DNA from 3 places in the Streptomyces sp. Edi2 genome. Region 1 is predicted to be linked to each of the others. Evidence: riboswitches for the same ligand, from Rfam matches in the RefSeq annotation. Region 1 holds a riboswitch; each other region holds the start of a gene.
The links. A riboswitch is a leader RNA that binds a small molecule or an ion and turns the genes downstream of it on or off. The one in region 1 is predicted to bind cobalamin.

Region 1 (4,175 bases):
ACCTGGCGGGCGGTGTCCCCGAGCGGCTGGTCGTCGCGGACGAAGGACCAGGCGAGCATGGTGACGGGGCCGGTGAGCATGCCCTTGACCGGGCGGTCGGTCTGCGACTGTGCGTAGGACGTCCAGGGGACCGTCATCGGCTCGGGCCGGGAGATGTCACCGGCCAGGACGGGCGGCCGGACGTAGCGGGTGCCGTACGACTGGACCCACCCGTGCTGGGTGGCGAGGTAGCCGGTGAGCTGCTCGGCGAAGTACTGGACCATGTCGTTGCGCTCGGGCTCGCCGTGCACGAGGACATCGATTCCGGCCTTCTCCTGGAAGGAGAGGACCTCGCGGATCTCGTCCTTGATGCGCTCCTCGTACCCTGCGGTGTCGAGGCGTCCGGCACGCAGGTCGGCGCGGGCGGTGCGCAGCTCGGCGGTCTGCGGGAACGAGCCGATGGTGGTGGTCGGCAGCAGCGGGAGCCCGAGGTGGGCACGCTGGGCGATGGCCCGGTGGGCGTACGGCGCGGAGCGGCGGCCGTCGGCGTCGGTGACGGCCGCGGCCCGGGCGCGCACCGCCGGATCGTGGGTGATCGCGGAGTTCGCCCGGGAGGCCAGGTCGGCGCGGTTCGCGGCGAGTTCGGCGGCGATGGTGTCCGTGCCCTGTGACAGGCCACGTGCCAGCGTCACCAGCTCGGCGGTCTTCTGCTTGGCGAAGGCCAGCCAGCGGGCGATCTGCGGGTCGATGTCGCGCTCGGCGGCGGCGTCGAGCGGCACGTGCAGGAGCGAGCAGGAGGCGGCCACGTCGACCCGGTCGGCGAGGCCGAGCAGGGTGCCGAGGGTGGTCAGCGACTTTTCCAGGTCGTTGATCCAGATGTTGCGGCCGTTGACCACGCCCGCCACCAGACGCTTGCCGGGCAGCCCGCCGACGGCCGCCAGCGCGTCGAGGTTGGCCGCGGCCGCGTCGGTGAAGTCGAGCGCCAGACCGTCCACCGGAGCCTTGGCCAGGACGGGCAGGGCGTCGCCGAGCCGGTCGAAGTACGACGCGACCAGGAGCTTCGGTCGGTCGGTGAGGGCGCCCAGCTCGCGGTAGGCGCGGGCGGCGGCGTTCAGCTCGGCCGGGGTGCGGTCCTGGACGAGGGCGGGCTCGTCGAGCTGTACCCACTCGGCCCCGGCGGCGCGCAGGTCGGCCAGGACCTCGGCGTAGACGGGCAGCAGCCGGTCGAGGAGAGTCAGTGGCTCGAAGTCGGCGGCCACGCCGGGAGCGGGCTTGGACAGCAGGAGGTAGGTGACCGGCCCGACGAGGACCGGCCGGGCGGTGAGACCGAGGGCGAGGGCTTCCTTGAGCTCGGCGACCTGCTTGCCGGAGTCGGCGGAGAAGACGGTGTCCGGGCCCAACTCGGGCACCAGGTAGTGGTAGTTGGTGTCGAACCACTTGGTCATTTCCAGCGGTGCGACGTCCTGCGTGCCGCGCGCCATCGCGAAGTAGCCGTCGAGGGCGTCGGCCGCGACGGCGTCGCGGTGGCGGTCCGGGACAGCACCGACCATGACACTGGTGTCCAGCACATGGTCGTAGTACGAGAAGTCACCGGTGGGCACCTCGTGGACGCCGGCGTCGGCCAGTTGCTGCCAGTTCGAACGGCGCAGGCCCTGCGCGGTCTCCCGCAAGGTGTCCGCGGTGACGCGGCCCTTCCAGTAGCCCTCGATGGCCTTCTTCAGTTCCCGGTGCTGTCCCTGGCGGGGGTAGCCGTACACGGTGGCCCGTGCTGCCGCGGCTGGGGGCTTCGCTGTCACGGAACTCTCCTTCGCGGATATGTCTCCTGGATGTCCCGGCGACGGAACGAGGGACGCGAAGGGATGACGAACCGGACGGAACCACGGTGCGCTCAACGACGCACGTGTCCGCTGGTATGTACTCCCCCAGACTACGTCCGGGGGTGCCCCCAACCCGCCCTCGAGGTCACCGGGATAGCCGTCACACGCATGGGCGTGCACGGACAACGGGCAGGTCTTCGGACTCGCGGGCGCGCCTGCCGGAGTGTCTTCCGGCGGGCACCTACTGGCCGTCGCTTCCCGGATCCGCGGCTCGGATCCAGTGCGTATGACGGCGGTCGTTCCCACTCACCGCTGCGGGGCAGTCCCGGATTCTCACCGGGTTCCCTCTTACGACGCTCCCGTCTGGCGGACGGGGCGAACCAGTTGCCCGGCCAGCGTAGGACGTGGTGCCCGTATCGGACACCTCTGTTCACATGCCGGACCGTGAGATGAGACACCGGCGGGACGGGGTTCATACGCGACGGGGCGCGGAACGGCCTCAGTCGTCCGTTCCGCGCCCTGTACCGCACACCCGCCGGGCCCCTCAGCCCGGCGGCGATCCAGGGACCCTCAGCCCTGGTCGTAGGTGTGGAACCCGCGGCCGGTCTTGCGGCCGAGCAGCCTCGCTTCCACCATGCGCTGGAGCAGCGGTGGCGGTGCGTAGAGGGGTTCCTTGAACTCGTCGTACAGGGACCGGGCGATGGCGGCCACCGTGTCCAGGCCGATTTAGGTCGGCGAGTTGGAGAAGACCCATGGGGTGGGCGCAGCCCAGTTCCATGCCTGCGTCCACGTCGGCGGCGGTGGCCTGGGCCTACCTGCTGCGGTTCAGAACAGCTCCGACTGCCTATCCGAGCTGTTCCTCCTCATATCGAAGCACCCCGTCGACATGTCCGACCAGGCACCGTTCCAGCTCAGTCACCGTGCCGCTTCGGACTTCCACCAGGGGCAGCTCAATCAGGCCCCTTGGAATCGATCACCCAGGGAACCGGGAGGCGCTCTACCGGCGGATCGCCGAGATCAGTGCGCCGGGCCGCTCCTCGCGCTGCGGCGGGGTGCTGACCGGACGGCCGTACGCGGCAGCGCGCTCGCGCAGGGTGTGGCTGTCGGCCTCCCAGCCGTGGCCGGCCAGCCAGCCCACCGGGTCGTCGGGCATCTCCGAGACCCACATGGACGCCGCCGATCCCGGCGCGGCGTCCGCGCCGAAGCGCTCGATCACGCCGCGCGAGCCCAACGTCAGCCCCATCCGACTGCCTGCCGCGGACTGCGCGCTGATCCGGGCCAGCAGCAGTTCCACCGCGTCCTCGGGCAGATAGATCAGTAGTCCTTCGGCTATCCACACGGTCGGCTCCGCCGGGTCGTGCCCTGCGGCGGCCAGCGCGCCTGGCCAGTCCTCACGCAGATCCACCGCGACGGTGATCCGCTCGCAGCGTGCGACGGCCCGCTCCTGGCGCAGCACCGAAGCCTTGAAGTCCAGTGGCGCGGCGGTGTCGACCTCGAACATCCGGGTGCCCTCGGGCCAGTCGATCCGGAAGGCCCGGCTGTCCATGCCGGCGCCGAGCAGCACGACCTGCCGGACCCCGGACGCGGAAGCCTGCCGCAACAGGTCGTCGAGGAACTTCGTCCTGATGACGATGGAGAACGACACGGCCAGTCGGCGGCGTTGCGCGGCCTCGTCATCGGGCAGCGGCGGCGAGGAGGGCCACAGGCCGCCGGCGGTGGCGAAGGCCTGTGCCAGTGGGTCGCGGAACAGCGCGTTCTCCCGCTCGGTCTCCAGCGCCCGCACCCTGGCCACCCCCACCGCCGTGGCCCACACTCCCGACGGCTGCACCCGCTCCTGCTCATCAGTCACCGCGCCAGCCTAGATGACCGATTCCAAGGGGCCTGACGAGGGGAGCCAGGTTCATGGCTGGGCGGCCAGTTGATCATGACGGGACTGCCGCCGGGTGCGGCGAGCTGCGTGACGTGGTGCACGGCTTACGGCTTGTGGGCGACGCCACCGGCGATACACCGCTGGGCTGCGCTCAGTGGCTTGAGTTGCGGGCCGTCCGGCCACCAGACGGCGCACCGCACCACATCGTGATGTCGCCGCTGCTGATGCTGTTACGGGTCGAACTGCCCCTGGTCGTCCCGCTGATCCAGGCGGGCGTACGGACCGCGCTCGTGCTGCACGTCGGCACCGCGACGCCGGCCACCTTCTGCGTCGGAGGAGGACTCGGGGACCTGGTCTCCTCCGGCATGACCAACCAGCGCATGCCGGTGCTGGTGCTCGGCTCCGTACTGACGGTTGCCATGGCGCTTATCATGGACTGGCTGGGGACGCTCGTCGAGTTGCTGCTACGCCCACACGGCCTGGAGGTGGACTGATGCGCCTGACCTCGG
Region 2 (4,175 bases), 2.2 Mb from region 1:
GACACCGGAGGAAACCGGCAGTTGCGGCACCACCGGCAAGAGCGACGACAATGGCATCACGCCCACCTCATCGCATCCGGTACACAAAGGACGGCCCGCAAGATGACCCGAGGAATCACCGACTGGTCCGAGATCGACAACGGGCTCGTGCCGGTCGACGACGGTGAGCTGTTCTACGAAACGGCCGGCTCGGGCCCCGCGGTGGTGCTGCTCCACGGCGGCATGCTCGACCAGCACATGTGGGACGAGCAGTTCGCCTGGCTGGTGAACTCCGGCCTGCGCGCGATCCGTTACGACTTCCGCGGCCATGGCCTGTCCTCCACCGTGACCGGGGACTACGCGAACCACGACGATCTGTGCGCCCTGCTGGACACGCTCGATGTTCCCGGCGCCGTCCTCGTCGGCCTCTCCCATGGCGCGCGGGTCGCGCTCGACACCGCCATAGCCCGCCCGGAGCGGGTGACGGCCCTCGCACTCGCCTCCCCCGGCATCAGCGGCCGCGCCTTCACCGACCCCTTCCTCCTGGAGCACATCAAGGAGCAGGTGGCGGCGATCGGCGCACCGGACGGCGCGGAACGCTATGTCGAGCACTTCCTGCGGATGTGGGTGGACGGACCGCACCGCGCGCCCTCCACGGTGCACCCGGGCTTCCGTGAGCGGATGCGCGCCTCGGCCGAGGCCAATGTGGAGGTACATGCCGAGGGTGCGGGTGCCGGTATGGCCCTTGAGGCCGGCGCCGCCGACCGCCTGGACGAGATACGGGTGCCCACCGTCGTGTTCGACGGCGACCTCGACAGCAGGGACATCTCCGCCAACGCCCATGCGATCACCCTGACCGTTCCCGGCGCCCGAAGAGTCCGGATACCGGGCGCGGCACATATGGTCAACCTGGAGAACACCGCACTCTTCGACCGCGAACTCCACGCCTTCCTCTCGTCCCTGGACTATTGAGGGCTGCTGAGGCCGTGCGGACTGCTGAGGTCTGCTGCACCGCCGCGGGCCACGCCCCCGGGGCCGTCGGCGCGAAAGAACGACCGGGGCGGCAGCGACCACCCCGTGGCAGCTAGAGTGACCGGGCCGTGGTGTTCGGGAAGCCGGTGACGGACCTTTGGGTCCCAGACCGGAGCGGCCCTCGCCACTGTGATCGGGGAGTTTCCGCCCCTTCCGCAGACGCACGGCGCGTCTGCGGCGCCACTGACCGCGACCGCGGCCGGGAAGGCGGGGCGGGCGCGCGCACCCGTAAGCCAGGAGACCGGCCACGGCATCTCACGAAGTGATCCACGAGGTGCTGGAGCGTGACCGCCGGATGGCCCTGTCCACCGATACCCGTACCACCCCTGCCTCCGCGGCGTTCCGCTGGCGCCGGCAGGACACCGTCCGCACCGCGGGCCTGATGGCCGTCATAGCCGGTCTGCACGTCATCGCCTTCGGCGTGCTCTTCCTGCTCGTGGTGCCGCATCACTACGCCGTGGGCAGCCAGGTCTTCGGCGTGGGACTCGGTGTCACCGCCTACACCCTCGGGATGCGGCACGCCTTCGACGCCGACCACATCGCCGCCATCGACAACACCACCCGCAAGCTGATGGCCGACGGCAAGCGGCCGGTCTCGGTCGGCTTCTGGTTCGCCCTGGGCCACTCCAGCGTGGTCGTCGCGATGGCGGCCCTGGTGGCGGGCGGCGCCCAGCTGGCGGGCACCTTGCTCAACGACGAGTCCCGTACGCACCAGATCCTCGGCACGATCGGTACCACGATCTCGGGGAGCTTTCTCTACCTCATCGCCGCCCTCAACCTGATCGCGCTGGCCGGGATCTGGCGGGTCTTCCGCGGTATGCGCAACGGCCACTACGACGAGGCCGAGCTGGAGCAGCGCCTCGATGCGCGCGGCTTCATGAACCGCTTCCTGGGACGGTTCACCCGCTCGATCTCCCGCCCCGGCCAGATGTTCCCGCTCGGCTTCCTCTTCGGACTCGGCTTCGACACCGCGACCGAAGTGACGCTGATGGTGATGGCGGGCAGCGGCGCCGCGGCCGGCCTGCCCTGGTACGCCGTGCTGTGCCTGCCGCTGCTCTTCGCCGCCGGCATGAGCCTGTTCGACACCCTCGACGGCACCTTCATGAACTTCGCCTACCAGTGGGCGTTCTCCAACCCGGTGCGCAAGGTCTACTACAACCTCACCATCACCGGCCTGTCGATCGCGGTCGCCTTCTTCATCGGCACGATCGAGCTGGTCACCGTGCTGCACGAGAAGCTTGCCCTCAACGACCCGCTGACCGGCTGGATTTCCGGCCTCGACCTCGACAACGTCGGCTTCCTCATCGTCGGCCTGTTCGTGGTGGTGTGGGCCGCGGCGCTGGCGTACTGGCGACTGACCGGCGTCGAGAAGCGCTGGGCGGAGCGGGCAGAGCGCGCGGAGCTGGCCGGGCGAACCCAGCCCGCGGAGCAGGCGGGGCCGACGGGGCCGACGGGGCCGACGGGGCCGACGGGGCCGACGGGGCCGACGGGGCCGACGGGGCCGACGGAGTGTGCCACGCCGGACTCCTGAGGCGCGTGAGCCCCACGCCCCGCAGAAGTCCCCAGCGCCCGAATGGGCGCCGGGACACCGCCCCCCTGGCTCCCCTCAGGTGGCCGAACCGGCTGCCGCCCCCGTCGCCAGATCCGGCCCCCAGCGCTGCAGCGCCTCCGCCAGATCGAGGGGGCGCAGCCGCTCCGGCTGGTCCGGTCCCGGCCAGTCCTCCCGCGGGACCCGCCACATCACCTCGAACTCGTTGCCGTCCGGGTCCTTGGCGTACAGCGACTTGGCGACGAGGTGATCACTCGACCCCACCAGCGCGCCCCGCTCGACGAGCTGCGCATGGGCCGCGACCAGCTCGCCGAGCGTGCCGATCTCCCAGGCCAGGTGGTAGAGCCCGACCCGCCCGGCCTCGGGCCCCGGTGCCTCCACCCCCACCGAGAACAGCGCCAAATCATGATCGTTGAGTGAGCCGGGAGCGCGAAGAAAAGCGGCCTGTCCCGGCACCTCCATCCCCACCGTGAGCCCCAGAGCCTCGGTATAGAAAGCAACCGACCGGGCCACATCACGGACGTAAAGCACCGCGTGGTTCAGACGTCTTACGGACATGCAGCCTGCTCTCCGATCTCCTGCCACGACACCACCAGGGGCCACCGCGCCCTCCCCACCTCTGATCTACCCCACCGGCCCCGCCACTGCCCAGCGTCCTTGGGCCGGTATCCGGCCGTTTTCCGTCCCGCTTTCCGGCCCTGGTGCCCGAGGTCCCCAGACCGGCGACCCCCAGACCGGCGCAGGAGGGACGCGCGGGCCGACGCCGGTCTTCAGCCGGCGGGCGGGGCGGGTGCGGTGGCCGACCGCTGCCCGAGGAAGGCGGTGATCGCCCGGTCGAAGTGGGGCCGCGCCACCGCCGGTCGCGGATTGACGGCGGCGGCCTGCCGCTGTGGTGCCAGCGCGGCGGTCACCGCCAGCTTGGCGGCCCGGATCGCCGCGGGTGGCTGCCCGGCGATCGCGGTGGCGAGATCGCGGGTGCGGGCGGTGAGTTGCTCCTCGGGCACGCTGTCCTCCGCGAGTCCGCGGGCCACCGCGGTGTGGGCGGCGAGCAGCCGGCCGGTGTAGAGCAGCTCCCGCGCCGCAGCAGGTCCGGCCAGAGCGACCAGGCGTGCGGCGAAGGCCGGACTGGCGAGGATGCCGAGCCGGGCGATCGGCATCCCGATCCGTGCCCCGTCCGCCATGAGCCGCAGATCGCAGGCGAGGGCGAGTTGGCATCCCGCGCCGGCGGCGACACCGCGGATCTCGGCGATCACCGGAACGGGGCAGTCCTCGATCGCGGTGAACGCCGCTTCCATATGGGCGAAGGACTCCTCGACGTAGCCGGTGTCCGCATCCACCCAGTCAGTCATGTTCGAACCGGCGCAGAACGTGTCGCCCTGCCCGCGGATCACCAGCGCCCGCAGCGACCGGTCCTCCCCGAGCTCCCCGACCTCCCGGGCCAGCCGCGCCCAGGCCCGGCCGGGAAGGGCGTTGCGCCGGTGGCCGTCACCGATACGGATCTCGGCGACCGGTCCGGACCGGGAGGTCCGAAGGGCCGGGTCGGGGGCGGGTACGGGGGTCACTTCACGGCCTTTCGCGCGCGGAGCCCGGCCAGTTGCCGCGGGCCGACCCCGAG
Region 3 (4,175 bases), 1.6 Mb from region 1:
CTGCCGCCCGGTCAGGCCGCGCAGCATCTCCAAGCCCGGCTCCAGCAGCGTCACATCGCCGCGGAACTTGTTGACGAGATACCCCGCGACCAGCGCCTGGTCCTCCTTGGACAGCAGCGCCGTGGTGCCGAAGAAGGAGGCGAACACCCCGCCGCGGTCGATGTCACCGACCACCACCACCGGGATCCGGGCGGCCCGCGCCAGGCCCATGTTCACGAGGTCGGTACGCCGCAGATTGATCTCGGCGGGACTTCCGGCGCCCTCGCAGATCACCGCGTCGTGGGTACGCCGCAGCTCGGCCAGGCAGTCGGTGACCGTGCCGAGCAACTGCTTCTGGCGGCCCTCGTGGTAGCCCCTGGCACTGAGCTCGCCCACCGGCTTCCCCAGCAGCACCACCTGGCTGCTGCGGTCGCTGCCGGGCTTGAGCAGCACGGGGTTCATCAGCGCGGTCGGCTCCACCCGCGCCGCGGCGGCCTGCATCGCCTGGGCCCGCCCGATCTCCGCGCCCTCGCGGGTGACGAACGAATTCAGCGACATGTTCTGCGCCTTGAACGGCGCCACCCGCACCCCCTGCCGGGCCAGCCAGCGGCAGATCCCCGCCGTCACCACGCTCTTGCCGGCGTCGGACGTCGTACCGGCCACCAACAGGCCACCGCCGACGGCCCCGCCCGCTGCCTTGAACCGCCCGTTCACCGGGTCCTCCTCATACGCCGGGACTCCGGCTGTCGTGAGCCGTACGCGCCAGTGCACGCACGGCCCTGCGCGATACCGCACCCGCGGCCGGGCGGGCGGCGGTCACCGGGGACCGCCGCAGCGCCCCGGCCGCCAGCCGCGCCGCCACCGTCGTCGCCAGCGCAAGGACACTCACCCGGCGCGAGAGCCGCACCGCCCGTTCGATGTCGGGCACCGCGACCGGCGGCGCCCCGTCGTTGAGCACCGGCCGGTGCTCGACCCGTCCGCCGTAGGCCAGCGTGCCGCCCAGCCGTACGCCCAGCGCGCCCGCGAACGACGCCTCCACCGGGCCCGCGTTGGGGCTCGGATGGGCGCCGCCGTCCGCCCGCCAGGCCCGCAGCGCACCGCGCCGGTCGGGGCCCGCGAGCACGGTGAGGGCGGCGGTCAGCCGGGAGCCGGGCCAGCCGGCGAGGTCGTCGAGCCGGGCCGAGGCCCAGCCGAAGCGGCGGTGGCGCGGCGACTTGTGCCCCACCATCGCGTCCAGGGTGTTCACCGCCCGGAACGCCACCAGGCCGGGCACCCCGCCCAGCGCGCCCCACACCAGGGCGCCCACCACGGCGTCCGAGGTGTTCTCGGCGACCGACTCCACCACCGCGCGGGCCATCTGGGACCCGTCCAGGGCCTGGGGATCGCGGCCGCACAGATGCGGCAGCCGCTCCCGCGCCACGTCCAGGTCACCCGCCGTCAGCGCACCACCGACGGCCCGGGCCTCGCGGCCGAGCGAGGTGCCGCCCAGCACCGCCCAGACCGTCGCCGCGGTCAGCGCGATCCGGGCGCCGCCGCGCAGGGGAGGCGGGACGGTGGCCCGTACGGTGCGCTCCAGCAGCGCGGCCCCGGCGGCGGCACCGCCCGCACACAGCACGGCGTGCGCCGCCCCGTATCCGCGGTGATCGCGCCACAGCCGGCGCTCGACGGCGCTCGCGGCCCGGCCGAAGGCGGCCACCGGATGGCCGCGCCGCGGGTCCGCCGCGATCAGGTCGCCGAGAAAGCCGAGGGCCGCGCCGCACGCATATCCCGCGTGTTCGCCGCGCACCGGTCAGACCGCCGTGCAGGCGCGTCCAACGGACCCTGTGGCGGCGGGCAGTGGAGATCTCGACGGGTGGCCGGGCATGGCGGTGTGTCCTCACTCAGGGTCCGCGCCCTGGCTCGACGTGTCGGCGACAAGAGTCTCCTGGCTCCCGGATCGGCGAGTCCTCCGGCCTTCCAGTCCCTGCGTACGTCATCCGACGTATGCGAGGCGGACCGTGGCCTTCGCTGGAGGATCGCTCCCCGGTGACAGTGGCGGGACCGCGCCGGATTCGCACCGGACTTCCTCAGCTGTCGCCGAATGGCTCCGGCAGTCCACCACGCCCCGCGATGCCCGTCAACTCGGCCTTGACCTGCGACGCTGTCCTGTGGCACGCGCTGTGGTGCACGCCACAGCGTGGCGATGAGGTCACAGACGGTTGCCCGCGCCCCTGATCTCACGTCACTATCTGGTGGTGCACGGTGGCGACGGGGCCGCCGGAAGGGGGCCGGGGGATGCCGCAGAGCGCTGACCGTCACGAGATCCGCCTCAGGATCACGGGCACCAACAATCCTGACCAGGACCTCGAAGACCTCAAGGCCTGGCTGGAGCGCGAGCCGTGGCTGGACCGGCACGGCCACGACTGGCTGCTGCGGCCGCGCCCTGCGGACGCGAGCGACGACGGCCCCGGTGACATGGCCGCCGGCCTCGACGACCTGATCCTGGTCATCATCGGCGCCGTCACCGGCGAGATCACCAAAAGCCTCACCATCGCCCTGCAGGAGTGGCTGCGACGGCGCCGGGAGGAGCGCGACACCGGCGAGCGGCCCGCCGTCGCCGTCGGGGCCGGTGACGGGGACCTGCACGCGCTCGGCGACGCGGGCCCGGGCACGGCGGCCCCCGAACACCCCGATCCCGGCAGCCCGGCGGACGGGAGCGGCAGCACCGCCGGGGACTGAGCCGGATGTCCGAATACGACGCACGGGGCAAGGTCAACCGGGCGCTGCTGATCAGCGTCGACGACTACCGCTCGCTGCGCCCGCTGCCCGCGGTGAAGGACAACGTCCGCAAGCTGGAGCAGGCCCTGCTCGCCCCCGGCACCGATCTGTTCACCAAGGGCGAGATCGTCACCTGCCGGCCCCAGGAGCCCTGGGAGGTGGAACAGGCGCTGGACACCGTCGTCCAGGAGGCGCGCGGGCTGCTGCTGGTGTACTTCTCCGGCCACGGCCGGGTGGGCAGCGACGGCGGCAATCTGCACCTCATGGTCGGTGCCTCGGAACCGCGGCACAAGACCGTCTCCTGGCAGGACACCGTGCTCTCCTACCTGGACAACGCCCGGGCCGACCGCATCGTGATCGTCCTGGAGTGCTGTTACGCCGGCAACGCGAGCGAGGCCTTCCACTCCTGCCGCAACCCCACCTCGCTGCTGATGGCCGCGCAGCCCAACCGCCGGATCTTCAGCGGCGAGGAGCCCACCGGGGGCAGCGTCTTCAACCGTGCCCTGGTCCAGATCCTGGAACAAGGCATCCCCGGCAAACGGTTCGTCACCTTCGAGGACCTGGTCCGGGCCCTGCGCGAACAACTGGCCGGTGAACGGACCCCGATGGGCGACGTCTGGGAGCCGCGCTCGGCGAAGCAGAACACCGTCGACGACGTCATCCTCTCCTTCGCCACCCCCGAGGCCCGCCCGCCGACCCCGCTGCGGGTCCGCTTACGCCGCCGGCTGAAGTCGTCCTTACGGCACTGGACCGGCATCCTGCTGATCCTGGCGATCATCTTCGTACCGGCCACCGCGGGCGTCGTCCTGCTCCGGCTCCCGGACGACGGGGCGCCCTGTCCGCCCGCCCTCGAGCTGCGGCTGCTCACCGCCCCCGAGGCCGAACCCGCGCTGCGCCAGGCCGCCTTCGACTACGAGATGTCCGAGACCAACACCCGGCCCCTGAGCGGCGAGGGCGACCTCCCCGACGGCTGCCGGCGCGCCCAGATCACCGTCTACTCCGCCGCCAGGGACCAGGTCGACCAGGGCTTCGCCGCCGCCGAGCGCTGGCAGGGCGAGGCCCTGGGGACCGGGCAGGCCCGGCCGGCCGACAAGGGACCCGGCCCCCTCAACCGGCCCGGACCACAGCCCGACATCTGGATCCCCGAGTCCACCGCCGACTACTACGAGGCGCGCCGCGGTATGCCCGCCACGAGCTCCCCGGCGACCCTCCACTACAGCGCCCCCGTCGCCTACACCCCGCTGGTCGTCGGCATCCCGGAGAACCGGCGCCTGGACGACGTCGAACCGGCCGACGCCTCCTGGCCGGATCTGCTCACGCAGACGGACGGCAGCCACCACGACCTCAGACTCCTGCGGCCCAGCCCGGTGCTGTCCGGTACCGGGCTGCTGCACACCCTCGGCCTCTACCTCGCCCACGACGGCCCGGGCGGCGCCTCG

Region 2: it holds a riboswitch for cobalamin, as region 1 does, so the genes downstream of both, nicT (Nickel transporter NicT) here and metE (5-methyltetrahydropteroyltriglutamate--homocysteine S-methyltransferase) in region 1, are expected to answer to the same signal.
Region 3: it holds a riboswitch for cobalamin, as region 1 does, so the genes downstream of both, ABR737_RS12415 (cobalamin biosynthesis protein) here and metE (5-methyltetrahydropteroyltriglutamate--homocysteine S-methyltransferase) in region 1, are expected to answer to the same signal.

The regions. Positions count from the first base shown of each region.
Region 1 covers NZ_JBEJGX010000003.1:441,833-446,007, reverse strand. The annotation lists gene metE (5-methyltetrahydropteroyltriglutamate--homocysteine S-methyltransferase) at 1-1,775, opposite strand, end outside; cobalamin riboswitch at 1,968-2,196, opposite strand; partial or broken gene ABR737_RS05465 (3-hydroxyacyl-CoA dehydrogenase family protein) at 2,367-2,601, opposite strand; gene ABR737_RS05460 (class I SAM-dependent methyltransferase) at 2,794-3,645, opposite strand; partial or broken gene ABR737_RS05455 (ABC transporter permease family protein) at 3,858-4,160, shown strand; gene ABR737_RS05450 (glycine betaine ABC transporter substrate-binding protein) at 4,160-4,175, shown strand, end outside.
Region 2 covers NZ_JBEJGX010000003.1:2,639,644-2,643,818, forward strand. The annotation lists gene ABR737_RS15015 (MarR family winged helix-turn-helix transcriptional regulator) at 1-106, shown strand, start outside; gene ABR737_RS15020 (alpha/beta fold hydrolase) at 103-951, shown strand; cobalamin riboswitch at 1,064-1,275, shown strand; gene nicT (Nickel transporter NicT) at 1,274-2,542, shown strand; gene ABR737_RS15030 (VOC family protein) at 2,618-3,118, opposite strand; gene ABR737_RS15035 (enoyl-CoA hydratase/isomerase family protein) at 3,331-4,122, opposite strand; gene ABR737_RS15040 (CaiB/BaiF CoA transferase family protein) at 4,119-4,175, opposite strand, start outside.
Region 3 covers NZ_JBEJGX010000003.1:2,023,652-2,027,826, reverse strand. The annotation lists gene ABR737_RS12420 (cobyric acid synthase) at 1-693, opposite strand, end outside; gene ABR737_RS12415 (cobalamin biosynthesis protein) at 704-1,765, opposite strand; cobalamin riboswitch at 1,897-2,047, opposite strand; gene ABR737_RS12410 (effector-associated constant component EACC1) at 2,254-2,697, shown strand; gene ABR737_RS12405 (caspase family protein) at 2,703-4,175, shown strand, end outside.